DNA from 3 places in the Bacillus sp. 1NLA3E genome. Region 2 is predicted to be linked to each of the others. Evidence: riboswitches for the same ligand, from Rfam matches in the RefSeq annotation. Region 2 holds a riboswitch; each other region holds the start of a gene.
The links. A riboswitch is a leader RNA that binds a small molecule or an ion and turns the genes downstream of it on or off. The one in region 2 is predicted to bind cyclic di-GMP.

Region 1: another riboswitch for cyclic di-GMP. It lies ahead of B1NLA3E_RS23500 (anti-repressor SinI family protein); the one in region 2 lies ahead of B1NLA3E_RS01405 (response regulator).
Region 3: another riboswitch for cyclic di-GMP. It lies ahead of B1NLA3E_RS21020 (DUF5667 domain-containing protein); the one in region 2 lies ahead of B1NLA3E_RS01405 (response regulator).

What each region holds. Positions count from the first base shown of each region.
Region 1 covers NC_021171.1:500,998-506,254, reverse strand. The annotation lists gene B1NLA3E_RS02600 (YtxH domain-containing protein) at 1-97, opposite strand, end outside; gene B1NLA3E_RS02595 (DUF1128 domain-containing protein) at 261-485, shown strand; gene map (type I methionyl aminopeptidase) at 617-1,372, opposite strand; gene B1NLA3E_RS02585 (helix-turn-helix domain-containing protein) at 1,601-1,924, shown strand; gene B1NLA3E_RS23500 (anti-repressor SinI family protein) at 2,048-2,176, opposite strand; cyclic di-GMP riboswitch class I at 2,197-2,292, opposite strand; gene B1NLA3E_RS25145 (hypothetical protein) at 2,940-3,104, shown strand; gene B1NLA3E_RS02580 (DNA topoisomerase III) at 3,314-5,257, shown strand, end outside.
Region 2 covers NC_021171.1:252,041-257,297, forward strand. The annotation lists gene B1NLA3E_RS01390 (hypothetical protein) at 1-145, shown strand, start outside; gene B1NLA3E_RS25095 (DUF6011 domain-containing protein) at 142-285, shown strand; gene B1NLA3E_RS01395 (DUF1064 domain-containing protein) at 467-976, shown strand; gene B1NLA3E_RS25100 (hypothetical protein) at 1,686-1,853, opposite strand; gene B1NLA3E_RS25105 (hypothetical protein) at 2,282-2,455, shown strand; gene B1NLA3E_RS01405 (response regulator) at 2,635-3,021, opposite strand; cyclic di-GMP riboswitch class I at 3,089-3,177, opposite strand; gene B1NLA3E_RS01410 (hypothetical protein) at 3,266-3,517, shown strand; gene B1NLA3E_RS01415 (XtrA/YqaO family protein) at 3,584-3,784, shown strand; gene B1NLA3E_RS01420 (hypothetical protein) at 3,781-4,518, shown strand; partial or broken gene B1NLA3E_RS25510 (hypothetical protein) at 4,609-4,805, shown strand; gene B1NLA3E_RS01425 (sigma-70 family RNA polymerase sigma factor) at 4,821-5,257, shown strand, end outside.
Region 3 covers NC_021171.1:4,382,178-4,387,434, forward strand. The annotation lists gene B1NLA3E_RS21010 (hypothetical protein) at 173-520, shown strand; gene B1NLA3E_RS21015 (VanW family protein) at 635-1,540, shown strand; gene B1NLA3E_RS21020 (DUF5667 domain-containing protein) at 1,794-3,023, opposite strand; cyclic di-GMP riboswitch class I at 3,114-3,203, opposite strand; gene B1NLA3E_RS21025 (hypothetical protein) at 3,485-4,093, shown strand; gene B1NLA3E_RS21030 (hypothetical protein) at 4,225-4,587, opposite strand; gene B1NLA3E_RS21035 (CoB--CoM heterodisulfide reductase iron-sulfur subunit B family protein) at 4,653-5,257, opposite strand, start outside.

The DNA.
Region 1 (5,257 bases), 250 kb from region 2:
TAACTGCATTGCGAGTTTGCTTGTCCAACATGCTTAGAGCACCTCCGGCCACAGCCCCAATCAAAACCCCTTTCCAAAAATTATTAGCTTCACTCATTTACTTTTCTCCACCTTTCTAAAATATATCTCATTCCTTTATTTTCTCGATATTTTCTTGAACTTGCAAGTCCGTTAATCATTACGGTTTGTTTTCGTTGACATTCATTTATGAACATGAAAAGATGGGTAGCATACCACCACCCGTGAAAGGATGACTATGTTTGAATTTATCACAGAAATCAGTTGAAAATGTGGAATATATGATTGAAAAGATGAAGGAAAAATTGAAAGTATTAAACTTCGGGGCAATCAAACCTTCCCATTTTGACGAAGAAATGTATGAAGAACTCAAAGAGATTTACGATCTCGTCATGAGGAAGGACTCCTTCAGCATTAGTGAAATGCAGGCGATTGTCGAAGAACTTGGTGCCCTTAGAAAACAGTAATACTTAAAAAACCGGGTAAATCGCCCTACTTAATTTCCTAATTATTCACTTATATTACATTTAGAGCCGGCAGATAGCCGGCTCATTTTCTTATCAAATTTCCACAATAATTAACTACTAACGACATCAAATTATAAATTGTCTTGATCCGTTAATATAACTGGGCCATCTTTTGTAATCGCAATCGTATGCTCATATTGGGCTGAATTTTTCCCGTCGATTGTTCTTGCTGTCCAACCATTATCATCCATTTTGGAATGATAACTGCCTACATTGATCATCGGTTCTATTGTGAAAACCATTCCTTCCTTAATTCGAGCACCCTTACCTGGAAGTCCAAAATGAGGAACATCCGGTTTCTCATGGATTACTGCCCCAATTCCATGGCCAATAAAGTTCCGAACCACAGAAAAGCCCTCTCCCTCAGCGTAAGTTTGAATGGCATGCCCAATATCACCAATCCTATTTCCTACTTGTGCCTGTTCAATTCCTTTATAGAGTGCTTCTTTCGTTACTAATAGCAGCTTATTGGTCTCCCCTGAAACCTTACCAACCCCATAAGACCAAGCCGAATCAGCTAATGAACCATTATAATTTACTACCATGTCTATTGTCACGAGATCCCCTTCTGATAAAGGGTTCTTGTTGGGAAATCCATGGCAAATTTCATCATTAACACTTGCACAAGTAGCAAATTGATACCCTTGATAACCCTTTTGTTCTGGAGTCGCACCCCGCTCCTTTAAAAATTTTTCCACAAACTCTTCAATTTCCCATGTAGAAATCCCAGGTTGAATCAGTTTCGCTATTTCTTTATGGCACGCTGCAAGAATTTCACCTGCTTTTTTCATACCGTCAATTTCACGCTGGGATTTTAAAATAATCATTTTTTAGTCCGCCTTTCTAAAACTTTCTTGTTTAATTTTTACATAATGGACACTTGTTTTATACACTATTGTAGTATACCATGCAGAAAAACGAATTCAATTTATCAGTCTTAAGCTGTTGTAAGTGCTTATTAATCTGACAAATAAAAAGATTTTGTTCTTGATATGGAACCTCCTCTTTTCCTTTGATATAATGGTATTACATTATAATAAGGTGTGTGAAGGTGCATGATCGGTGAACGCGTAAAAAAGCTTCGTCAGGAAAAAAAAATGTCCTTAACTGAGCTTGCTGACCAAGCTGGAGTTGCAAAATCTTATATAAGTTCTTTAGAGCGTAATTTACAATCCAATCCTTCTATACAATTCCTAGAAAAAATTGGGACTGTTTTAGGGGTTCCAATTGATTATTTTATATTAAACAATCCCGACTCTGAAAAGCTTGACCCAGGTTGGATCAGTTTAGTCAAAGACGCGATGGAGTCTGGTATAACAAAAGATCAATTTCGTGAGTACCTTGAATTTAATAAATGGAAGATTAATCAAGATAAGTAAAAAACCTGTTCATCTGAACAGGTTTTTTGTTTATCTGAAGAAAAAAATGAAAAACAGCAACTTTTCATCCAACTTTGACATCCTCTATTTCCGAATGACACTATGTAAGTGAAAAATGTGGTGTTACTTCGCCTTTTTTTCTTTTAAAAATTTCCTAATATCTTCCTTATCAATTCCCATTTCTAATGCTTCTAAAATTAATTGAATCCATTCAACATCCAATTCGCCATTTACTTTCAACTCTGTAGTCAATTTCTCCCCCCACTAACTTAATAGGAAGTCCAGCCATCCTAGTGCATTTATATCCTTTAGACCTTAGATCTGTGACTTTGCGTCCCTATTTTTCAATAGGTTTGCCTTTATCTGAATCCTTTTCTTATATTTTAACTGGTTTTAAACAATATTTGTGTATTATTTTGTAAATTTCGAATATTATTTTTATACAAATTATGACAAATTCATGATTATTAACGTCTTCAAATAAACTGTATAAAATAAAAATCAAGATATGTCGATATTTTTTTCTCGATTTTGTGAATTTTATGTGTCTTATTTCTGAAAATTCAGATAAAATATGCATATACAGATTTTATTAGGGGGTATTTCTTTGACGGTTTGGACTGTAATTAATTTTGCTATTCCAATTGCCTTTATGGTTGGCTTAGGATTTTACCTTGATCATGTTACAAAACCAGAAGTACCTACGGAAGAAAGTCAAGAGTAATTAGGGGAAACCATTAATAGATGAGTGGGCATGGATCAACAGGTTCATGCTTTATTTTTTCCAAAAAAATAATGCTCCTGGGGGGAGAGCATTATTTTTGAAACTTATATTTTATTCAAAAAATGGGGGTATGTGAACCATTGAACAATTTGATTATATAACATTATTGCTGTATTTTGTGTGAAGAATTCGTGAATAATTTCACAACTTTTTTTAGCTCCCTTCCCTTTTTTTCACATCTTTTTCCGGTCATTTGGGGAAACTACAAACGGAATGAAAGGAGTGGTAAAAATGGGACGTGGTAAAGACTTTGAACATAAGAAAAAGAGTCATCCAGGTAACTTTCCAGAAAATAGTGTAACCGAAAAACACTCTAAGGAAAGAATTGGCGATGAAGAATTAATCGTAGTTCAAGAAGCGTTTAAAAACCGTGTCGATGGAGAAGAAAATACATGATTATTGTTCAAGACTCCAAGCTGTCGTGTAAATGCGATAGCTTTTTTATTTTGGCTCTCTTCTAAAAGATTGCTGTTTTTTTCCTTAATTCCCTTAACGATTTTCTGTTGCAAGTCCCCTCCCTTTTACTATCATTACAAAATAAATGATTTTTCCGTTATAATATTTAGGGGAAATAAAGATCGTGTTCCTCTTTGAAAGGAGAAGTTATGAAAACACTCGTTTTAGCAGAAAAACCCAGCGTTGCTCGCGAACTTGCTCGAGTACTTGGCTGTAAACAAATTCATAAAAGTTACATAGAAGGAAATCAATATATTGTTACTTGGGCTCTAGGCCATTTAATTGAACTTAAAATGCCGGAGCATTATGATGCTAGCTACAAAACATGGCGCTTAGAGGATTTACCGATTATTCCAGATAAAATGGGAATTAAGGTAATGAAACAAACAAGCCATCAATTTAAAGCGATTGAAACACTAGCGAAGCGAAGCGATATTAAAGAATTTATCATCGCCACTGATGCAGGGCGTGAAGGAGAACTTGTCGCCAGGTGGATTCTTGCTAAAATCGGTTGGCGAAAACCGCTAAAGCGGCTATGGATCTCCTCACAAACAGATCGCGCCATTCGCGAAGGCTTCCAAAATTTAAAGCCTGGCAGCCAATTTGAAGATCTCTACCAATCAGCTGTTTGTCGTGCCGAGGCTGATTGGCTTATTGGTCTCAATGTTACAAGGGCTTTAACGACAAAATTTAACGATCCATTGTCAGCTGGTCGTGTTCAAACCCCTACATTGGCCATGGTCATTGAACAGGAAAACACGATTCAAAAATTTGTTCCTAAGCCTTATTGGACGATTGATTCTCAGGTCGGTCCTCTTAAAGCAGATTGGGAAAGCAACGGTGAAAAGCGCATCTTTGCTCTCGAGACAGCAGAGAAAATACAGACAAAGATTAATAATCAAAAGGCACTTATTAGTGCCATCGAACGAAAACAAAAATCAGAACAACAGCCGTTACCGTATGATTTAACCGAATTGCAGCAGGATGCAAACAAACGATTTGGCTTTTCGGCTAAGAAAACATTAACTGTTTTACAACGATTATACGAACAATATAAGCTCGTTACTTACCCTCGGACTGATTCCCGATACTTAACAAAGGATATGGAAGCGACGATGTTAGATAGACTTGAGGGTATTTCCTCAGGATACCGTGATGAGGTTCGACCTTTGCTTGCTACAAAAGGAAGAGTCCTTGCAAAAAAAGTCTTTAATAACGAAAAGGTAACCGATCACCACGCCATCATTCCAACTGAACAACGACTAAATTTATCTGACCTACCAACAGACGAACGAAAATTATATGATATCATCGTTCGCCGGTTCTTGGCTTTATTTTACCCGCCCTATCAGTATGAAACCATTCATGCTGTGTTCACAGTTAACGGAGAAACATTAAAGGCAAAGGAAACCATTGTGATTGAACCTGGTTTTAAAAAGATCACTGGTAAACACGATGATAGTCCAAAACTAAATCTTTCCCAACTGGTAAAAGGCCAAAGCCTATCTGTTAAAGCTTCAGTATCTGAACAAAAGTTAACAGAGCCACCTTTGCGTTTATCAGAAGCAGATATTTTAGCTAAAATGGAGAAATTTGGGTTAGGGACACCCGCAACTCGTGCTGAAATTATCGAGCGGATTATTGAAACAGAAGTTGTTGAACGTCAAAATGGTCGCTTATATCCAAGCCGTAAGGGAAAACAATTGTATGAGTTAGTCAATGAAGAGCTGAAATCGCCGGAATTAACTGCCCGTTGGGAAAAGGACCTTGAGCTTATTGCCCGCGGAAAAGGTGATGCTAAGCAATTTTTACAAAAAATTCGTCAACAAACTAAGGACCTTGTTTCAGAAATTAAAACAACGGATAGAACTTACCGTGCCCATAACTTAACTGGTTCAAAATGTCCAGAATGCGGATCATTTTTAAAAGAGAGAAGCACCAAGGAAGGAAAAATTCTTGTATGTTCCAATATGGAATGCTGCTATCGTAAACATAAGGACGCAAAGTTATCAAATCGACGTTGCCCTCAATGCCACAAAAAAATGGAGTTGCATGAAGGAAAAGCTGGTGTCTATTTTCAATGTCGACCTTGT
Region 2 (5,257 bases):
TTTGGAAGAAGCACTGGACATCGATGGAGATCCAGTAGATAGATTCTGTTGGAGAGAGACAATCTACGACACCGTTTTTCTTGTAGCTTGCGATTTAAAAGGCTTATACCGTGTTAGAGAAATAGATTTGGAGGAAATAACATGATCTGTCCAATCTGCAATCGCCCATTAAAAAGCCTAAAAAGTATCGCCATAGGCATCGGTCCTGTATGTGTCCGCAAGTTGGAGAATCTAAATGATAACGCTGATGGAAATCAATTGGAAATGGAGTTGAAAGAGAAATGAGCAATGTAAAAACTGTACCCAATTGTCCAAAGTGCAAGTCCAACGGGAATGTTATTAAACACAACAAAGGGATCGTTGCACTTGAATGTCCAAAATGTAAATTTCTTTGGAGCACTTTTTCAGAAACATGCCCAGATTGCAAGAAGCCAAATGGATATTTCGTCAAAGGGCCTTGTAGCACATGTTATTCGCAAAGGCACAAGATTTCATGAGTTCTGCATCAAAGTACGGAAATAGGAAAGTAACAATCGATTCTCACAAGTTCGATTCAGTCGCAGAGAGCAAGTATTACATGCAGCTCAAATGGCTGGAAGCTAATAAACAGATTCTTTTCTTTAGATTGCAACCTAGATACTTGCTCCAGGAGGCCTTCGATAAAGGCGGACAGCATTTCCGGAAAATCGAATATGTTTCCGATTTTGAAGTGCATCACCTGGACGGTTCGATTGAGGTAATTGATGTGAAAGGTGTGGAAACTGAAGCTTTCAAGATTAAGAGAAAGCTATTTGAAAAGAAATATCCTCACAAACTATCACTTATTACATACAAAAAGGAATTCGGGGGATGGATTGAGCTAGAAAAATTGAAAAAACTCGAACGGAAGGTGGTTAAGCCCCATGGCAAAAAAAAGACAACCAAAGTGGGTGCTCCTGTTTCGGAAAGAAGAAGGGAATCGGGTTTACCTATTTGAACCGTTGAAAAAATATGAGCTTCAGAGTCGGATCCGTAAGGGCTGGAAGGTTGTTTAAACAAAAAATTTGTATTAAGTTTCACAGAAACTAAAAAAGGCATCAAACTAGATGCCAATTACTTACTTGAATAATTCGTGAAAACCTAAATTCATAGGAATGAGCCATATGTAAAAACCAATGAGAGCTACCGGACCAATTAGAAAGTTATATAGTTTTTTAGGTAACCACTTAAAAAAAAAGCGATAAACAAAAGAGATACCAACCATAGTAACTATTAGAACAATTAGGGGCCCTATAAATTGCATTGTATTAAACTCAACACCTTCAAATACATTCAATCGTATACACCTCGTTGATTTAATTCATTTATGAATATATGGTACTACGAACTGGGAAATTTTATAAGTAGAGATTGGTGATAAACATTAGAGTAATTGTGTAAAAAAAATTAAAAATCCCTTAAGCGTTATGTCCTGAATGGTAGACACGCTTAAGGGACGGTTAAAAGAAAAGGTAATTCAAGTATATCAAGCTAATGATTTTGTTGGAATAGATGTCACTGAAAATACAAAATTATTAGAAATTAACACAATAAGAAACGCCTTCATTTGACTCCAAGTAGGCATTAAAGTTTTTTTATAAGGCTAGTAAGATTACCCACTTGCCTAAAGGTTGGTTATACTTAGTGATTATTTCAAAAAGGAAGGATTAATTCCTCCATAATTTTGTGATATTAAGTGGAACTATCTCACTTCCGTTTATTTGTTTATGTATTAAAGGATTTTTGAAGGGTTCATAATTTCCACTATCTGTTTCAGAATAACGCGCACGTACATCAACACCTAGGATACTTCGTATTTTATTGTGGTACGTCATTTATTCATCTCCTTCATTAAATAATTTAATATCATTATTATCTTTCTTGTTTATAAAAAAATTCATATTAAATAGCAGAATAAACCTTTCCATTTAATTCCTCAAAGTAAAGAGGTTTCTTTTTACATAGTTCGAAGATTTTGCGTCACAAAGGAGGAAAAACGCATAGATCATGAAATTACTAGTTAAGGACGAATATTGGGATAACTGGGGAAGATTAGTGAAAGTTTTTTGTAAAGGAGACATCTGCAAAGGAACTCTTCGTCACAACGTTAAAGTTTTGGCAGAAAGCCCATATTATCCTGGAGTTTCTGATTATGTCGATTTAAATTGTATCGAAATTTTATAACATTTCATTTCAAAGATTTTATAAAACAAAATAAGCAATGTGTTTACCACTAGACTTTTATTGTGAAGGAGGAAGGAAAGTGAAAAGTGGTTGGATTATTAATTACAAAAACGGAAATAGTGAAATTTTGTCTAAGGAAAAGTATAAAATTTACAATGCAAACAAGTATAAAGGTGATGTGAAGTCGGAAGAACATTGGTTCAATATTGAGGATGCAAAAAGGAAAAATCCTAATTTACCTGTCCATGAATAATACACAATACAAACATTAGGTGAAATAAATATTAACCCCTGATCATGAGAGTGCGAGTAGACACGTCCGGGGGGGGGATTTGTGGAATAGCTTGAGAAAATGGTTATCGAGTATTCCAAACTAAAGTTTACCAAACCTTTAATGGTTTTCACTAAATATTCAAAACTAACATTATGTACTTAACAGATTTTAATAGGTAAATTAAAAACTTTATTTAGAGCTGGAATTAATTCATTAAAATTTGGTTTTACAATAAAATCTTTAGCTCCTAATTCTAAAGCTTCAATAATCACAAATGATTGACCCATTGACGAGCACATGACAATTTTAGCTTCTGAATTTATCTTTATTAATTTCTTTAAAACATCAATTCCATTAATGTCAGGTAAAGTTATATCTAGCAAAACAATATCTGGATTGAATTCTTGGTATAAAGAAATGGCATCATTACCATTTGATGCTTCGGAAATAACTAGGTAATTGCTTTCAGATAACACATTTTTTAGCATGTTTCTCATAAAAGTTGAATCGTCAATAATAAGTACAGTTTTATTCACTTTGATCATTCCCTTCTAATGTTAAGGCAAATTAAGAAAGGGATAATTTGAAAAGTTGTTAAAATAATTTTTTGTAAATTGCAACCCGGCTACCATGGCAAAAAAGTTTGCTTTAGGCCCGTGGCTTTGCGTCCTTTACTTTCGTAAAATTTGCCTATGTAGGTATATTAGCATAATTTGTCGAAAATTATGGTGTTTTGTCATATTAAGATGTATCCAATTAAGAAAACCTCTAAACCAATTGGTAGCAGTTATGCAAATATCTTTACCGATTATAAATGGCGTGGTCCTAAAGGTGCAAAATCAAGGTGGGGTAGCAAAGGTGAATGAAACAATGGAATACAGTATTAAGAAACTAAATGAAGCAGGCCTGTTCCTTCTTTATCGGGATGTTGTTAATAGGATTGGTTCTCATGTAATCGGTGGCTCTCCAGATGTAAATTACATTCAAAATCAGGAAGCCATCCTCAATGTTGTACAAGATGAGCTTCAAAAAAGAAAATAAAAAAGCCAGGATCTCTCCCGGCTAGGTAATATCACGACAATATTATTATAGCATGGGGGAGTTCCTTTGAGACTAAGAGAAATTGACATTAATCATAGTACGATGAAAATAGAGATTGATATAATGGAACTAAAAGGAAGTTTCGCCATTGTTGTTTGTGATGGGAAGGCTAAATTAACGGAGCTGCCAAGTCATGGTGAAACAAAAATTGTTACACATCAGGGAAAGGTTAAACGGGTGAAGTTTGATGAGGGGGAAGATTTTTGAGTCATTGGATTAAAATAAAGAAAATATTATTAGAAATTTTAGTGATAATACTTGCGTTTAGTGCATATGTAGCCTTATTAATATTTTTTAATAATTATCAGTCAATATTTACAAGCTTCTTTAATTTTGTATTTATGAGTTATCTAATTTTGAAAATATTTTCATTAACCTCATGGATATCTGAAAAAAGAGATTTACGTAGGTTAAGGAATTCACAGATTTATCAATCGAATAATAAGGTACTCTATCAATGGTTAGGTAAAGGTGAATATGACTCTAATTTCTTTTTTCAATTCACAGATGATCCAATAACATCCGATCCATTAAGAAACCTCAAGAAAATTAAAAGAAAAATACACTTTAAGATAGGTTCAAATCTAGAAGATTATTATCTACTAAAAAACTATATTGAAGTATATGAAAAAAACAATCTGCTTAGTAATTTTTCTACAATATTTATAGGTATAATTGTTGCTGTAATCACAACTACGATTTCTAGAATAGTAACTACAAATTCAGTTTCAGATAAAATTATGGAAGTTATCTTTAATACTAAAGTCCATGATACATCAGAAAAAATCACCATGCTTTTAGATATATCCACTTTCTGTATAATTGGTATTGCAATAATAATTTATTCTATTAATGAGTTTTCAAAAGAAAAACGCAGACTGGAATTAATAAAGTTGATTATTGGATCAATCATTAGTGATTATGAAAAGAATAAAAAATGATTGTTCTACCAGCTCTCTGGAGGACACTGAATGAACGGTTTTTACCGTCATTTGGTGTCCTTTTTTATTTGACCAATATGAGGTGATGTCATGAATCCAACTTTAAAAGACCAGCTAACGGAATGGAAAAAACAACACCGAGAGTTAACTACAGCTAAGAAAAAAAACGTCGTCAGCAGCCACAGAAGCGCAAATCAGAGCATTTAAGTGAATCGGATATTAAGAGTCTTATGGGAATGGGGATGCCGAGGTATGCACGACACAGAGGGGCATTGAGACAAAAATAAAAAGGAGCTGATCGCGTGAGAGTATTAATGGCTGAATATCGAAAATCACTTCGAGATGCAAGAAAGATGAAAAAAAAATTTGATTCGAGAATCCAAAGTGCATTAGACAAAAAGAAAAAGCCATCTCCTCAAGACATTGATGATAAAAAAGTAATTGCCAGCATAATCAGCGACTTGGAATATGCACTCGAGTGGATGAGGAGTGGAAGAAATCCGGATGCTAGGCGTGGAATTGATAAACGCGGAGTGTATTTAACGGATCCATCAGTACTTGATGTATTACCGGTGCATCCTTTTTATGTTGAACTTTCTCATGCTAGTGAAATTACCCACTATGAAAATGAAATCATTGAAGATGCGTTGTGTACATTAACTGAGAGGGAAAAGGATGTTTTCCTCATGATTAAAGTTGAAGGGATCACTTTTGAATACACTGCAGAAATTCTGGGAGT
Region 3 (5,257 bases), 690 kb from region 2:
TTACAAAATCAGGTAATATCCAACTTAATGGAACTATTACTCACCTTCTCTTTATAACCTTTGAATAAAACTCACTTTTAAGAATAATCCAGTGAAAGTAAATATTTAACAGGGACGATAAAGCTATAATATATAGAGGGAGATTAATACATATTAATTGGAGGACTTTATTATGCAAACTTATATACTTATTGCATTTTTTCTTTTGATATTAATCTTATCCATCGTAGCATTTCGGTACTCGCAGAAATTAATTGTCCGTTTAGCACCACCGCTTATAACCTTACTTGTGTTGTTTTTGGGCTTGATGATTTCTATTTATTTTAATAGTGAATTCATTTTCGCCTATTTATTCCTTAATTTATTGCCTAATTTACTTGGGCTCATTGTTGCCAGTATTGTATTGCATATTGTTCTTCGTTTGTTCAAACAGCGAAAAATTGATAAGACTGGCGTCATTGGGGTTGCTGTTATATTAGTGATTTTTGTTGTGTGGAATTACTTACAAAGATTTATTTGATGTTTATTTTTCCAAAAGCCAGCCACCTGTACGCAAAAAGAATCTTCTATTTCTGCCACATGAAACGAATTCATCTTACCCATACTATGTGAGGGGTGAATTTAATTGAATTTCATGTGGTTTTTTGCGTTTATTTTTCTAAGTCAAACGACCGAGGTACCAGCAGATAATTTATCAATCAACCTGAATGGTGATAACATTGCTGTGGTGAACCGTTCCGATTTTATGATGCCTATTCAAATGCTTCCTTTTTTTAATAAAAACAGCTTGTTACAGCTCGAGGAAAAAGTGGCTCAGCAAATTAAGAAAGAACCAGTCAATGCAGGTCTGGACCAAAGCGGAAATATTTATGCCGAAAAAACTGGTGCTGTGCTAAACCGAAGCAAATTTACGGAGCAGTTCTACAAGTACTTCTACAGCACTGGGCCCGCAACAATCGAAGTCCCTGTTCGCGCAATATACCCGCGAATTGATAGCGAACTGATTTCTGATATTAGGACTGAGATGCTTGGACATTATGTGACTTATTATAATTCTAGAAATGAAGAACGTTCCCATAATATTTATCTAGCGACTGCTAAGATTAATAATACCGTGATTTTTCCTGGGGAGAAGTTTTCTTTTAATCGGATTGTCGGAAAAAGGACGAAAGCGAAAGGATATTTACCGGCACCGGTGATTGTTAAAGGCGAGCTTTCAGAGGGAATCGGGGGCGGGATTTGTCAGGTGTCCTCGACATTGTATAATGCTGTGGATCAGTCGGGATTAGAGATTGTGGAGCGTTATTCCCACAGCAAGAAGGTCCCTTATGTTCCTGACGGCCGGGATGCAACGGTCAGTTGGTACGGTCCCGATTTCACCTTTAAAAACAAGTATAATCAGCCTGTGCTCATTCGGGCTCAGTCCGGTAATGGCAGAATGATTGTGATGATATTTTCCTCTGATGGTATCAATTATAATCCACGGAAAGTACCGCGTATGTCAGGAAAATTGCCTAAAGAAATACCTGCGCCCCTATAAGGAAGGGACGCAGGTATTTTGGTTTTGATTATTTTATTTTGACTTCTCACAGCATTTTAACACTTTAAAGCACCGGGGGTCAGGCGCCACTCAGCGCTTTAACGCAATAAAGCGTCTGCTGTTTTATTGTTCTTTTTAGTTCTTCGGCTCAGAGTGAGGTAACCCTGGACTTTGTCTAATTCATTTAATAAAAAAAGAGACCAGACTTCCTTTTGGATTAATTCTCCCGAAAGTCTGGCACTTTTATTGATTTTTATTTTCCGTTATTTTCTTTTGATTGTTGTTGTTTTCCATGATCTATTGCAGTTTCTAGAGCTTGTTTTGCTTGTGTTTTTGCTGCCTCAGCGGTTTGCTTGGCCTGCATTTTTGCAGTTTCTTCTATCTGTTTTGCTTGAACTTTTGCTGCCTCAGCAGTTTGTTTGGCGACTTCCGCTGTTTGTTTTGCTTTTTCGGCAACTTGGTCAGGTTTCTGGCTTGTTTTCTTAACATCAGCATTTGGTTTACTTGTATTTTCTGTTGAAGTGGCTAATGGAGACGCTGTTTCTTCTTCAATTGCAGCGGCTGGTAAGGCTTCTGTTGACACCGCACCATCCGCAGCCAACTCATCTGTGTCTATTTTTTCAACTTCAGTTTGATTATCGTCTTCTACTGCCGAATCTTGATTAAGTTTCGTTGCAAGTTTATCTTTTTTAGCATTAAGCTGTTTTAACTTTTTCGTATATTTTTCTGTTGCTTTCGTGTTTCCCTCGGCTTTCGCTGTTTCGATTGCTTGCTCTAGATAATCTATCTTTTTAGAGAGGGCTTGAGCCTTAACTTGAGTCATAGTAATGTTAAGTTCTTGCATCACTCCGCCGATTTCTGTTTCTCCACTGTTTAAAAGGGCGACTATTTCTTCAACCGTCTTCCCGCTAATCTCAGAAAGGGCGATCACCTTTGCAATTTCTCCGTATCCAAGGTCCTCACTACGTAATGCTTTAACAACATCTGTATCAAGTCCCTGTACTACGTTGGCAACTAGAAAAGCTTCGTCCTGTTGTTCCTTGACCTCAACTTTTTGGTCTTCACTTAGTTGATTGGCCAGATCTTCATCAATTTCTGCAGCGTCTGCTAATTGCTCCCCAAGCTCTTGTTTTGTTTGGTCCTCAACCTCTTCATTAGCTACGACATCAGAAACCGCGTCCTGAGCCTCTGCAAGGACCTCAGTATAATCAGATATGGTCTCCGTAACTAATTCCGGTTGTTCTTCTACCGTCATTGCCTCCGCTTCAGCAAGTCGTTCATCAGCTTGCTCTAGCAAAAGGTCGGCTTCCTTTACAGCGTCAGTAGTAACTGCTAATTCTACCTCTTCATAAAGCTTGTCCACTGGATAAAGAAATTCGTCAGGCGTTATTCCAGCAGTGTCTGTCACCTCGGAATTTGCGCTCACTGAAGTTCCCATTGCAAACAAAAGAGTAAGCGCTGTTAAGCAAATTCTTCTTTTCATCGTTTTTTCCTCCTACAAGTAATTTATAACGATTAAAGCCCTTAGGAGATAATAAAAAAACTACTCCGAAGAATAGTAAGCAGCTTACTCTTCGGCAACTGGCTGGCATCATCAATGAATACGATCTTAGCCCCTATAGCTTTGCGTCCCTGAATTTCCCCAGGTTTGCCCTTTCGGATTTTAATAGTCATTTTAATTATAAGATTACTAGAAATAAATGGGAAGATAATTTCCTAATATAATAAAAATCAAATAGAGGTGCCCACCGCTCACTCCTTCTCTTTAATGCTTTACTTTTAACGGTGGTCAGGCACCGAATGACGACTTAAAGCTGTACCGAGCCACCGATTCTTGCAAATTTCCCGGTATTTCTTCACAATATTAGTAGATGATATTAGTACTGTTTTTGATCGCTTATTTAATCCGATTTGCTTTTTTGCAAAAAATGAGGAGGCTCCGTTATGCATACTCCCTCTGATAACAATTCCGGAAAGTCAATCAAGAAGGACCCTAATTTAACAAGAAAGCGTCTATTTCGTTTTATTGGTTTATTAGGATTATTATTACTTTTATATATCTTCTCAGACAAAATTATCAATCTTTATAACCGCTATTTTGTCAACGAGGACAAGCTGTTGGTCACATATTTGGATAAAACAGACCTTTACAATGACGATAGTGATGCAATCGTTAAAAACGTTAAACTTAAATTATTTCGTTTATCTGCTGAGGAATATTCGGTGGAGATCAAAAATACTCAAGACCAGCTTCAGGAACTGACAAAGACAACCAAGAATCTTAAAACACCGAAAGGCTTTAGCAACCATAAAAAATCCTTCATGGCGGTAATGAAGGAACGAATGTTGGTATTATCTTATTTAGATAAGGCTAGGAAGGACAATAGTTTTGATGAGCTAAACGCCCACTTTGATGAATTGGCCCACAAACAGGAACTGGAGCGATCCAGCCTCAAAAAAGCCTTCGATGATGCTGGCATTGAATATAAAGAGCTTGGAGATGGCTCGTTTCGGTATTGGTACAAGAGCCATTCCGCAAAACCGATTCGCTAAAACAGAAACAACGCAAAAAATCCCCTTCACATGTAAGGGGATTTTTCGCGTATAAAAGTGCCAGGGGGGCTTTGGCACTCTCTACTGCTTTAACTCTTCACAGCGCCGGGGGTCAGGCACCACTTAGTGGTTTAGCGCGTTAAAGCAGCCGCGGCAGTCCCGGTTTTGTAGTGTTGATATACTCCGGTGTTGATGGAGATTTTCACTAGTTGGTTGATGTCGGTTTTCCAGGAGTGGTCTAGGTTTGTTGGATCGACGGTTGCGACTCCATATTTTAGTTTGATCCACTTCTGGGTATCTTCGTCTTGGAAGTAGCCGGAAATTGTTGTTGATAATGGATGAAAGGCTTTTTTACTTGAGTGAATCCTGCCATGGTAAATATGGCTTTCACCGTATTGGTCATGAATCCAGTCGTCTTCAATATTCAACAACCACAGCTTCCCACTACCAACCTTCCCGACTAATTTAGCCTTTTTCTCAAAGGTATATTTCATTTAAAATATCCCCTTACTTCAAAATCTTATGACGCTTGGTACCATAGCAAAACTCACTTAACTTATTAAACAGTCATTAACGATCCTTTTAATGCCGGAATCGCATCTACGACGTGTCTTTGGATCGCCAGCTCTTCAGGTGAGAAACCTAGGGCAAGACCGATCAACTGCGGTAAGTGCAGGATTGGCATCGTAATATCTTCGCTAAATCCTTTTTGTGCGTCAGGCTGATATGCATCAAGCTGCATTTGACAAAGCGGACATGGAGTGACGATGCAATCTGCACCTGCATATTTTGGTGACAGACAGTTTTTGCCTGTTAAATCCATTACTTCTTTTTCAGCTGGAAAAACAGCATGGAAACCACAGCAAGCTAATCTTTGATCAAAGTCAACACTCTCTGCCCCAAGCACCTCGGCAACCATTTCCATCGATTGCGGATTCATATGGTTTTCAAAGCCCATGATATCGGGTGGCATGGTAATATGACAGCCATAGAAATTAGCTACTTTTAAACCAGTTAATGGTCTTTTTACTTTTTTGCGTAGATTTTCCAAACCATAATCTTCAATTAATGCCCAAAGGAAATGCGTTACTTCAGTTGTACCCTTGTACTGAAGTCCCGCTCTGCTTAGGCCTTCATTTACTTTAGTGCGAAGCTTTTCATTTT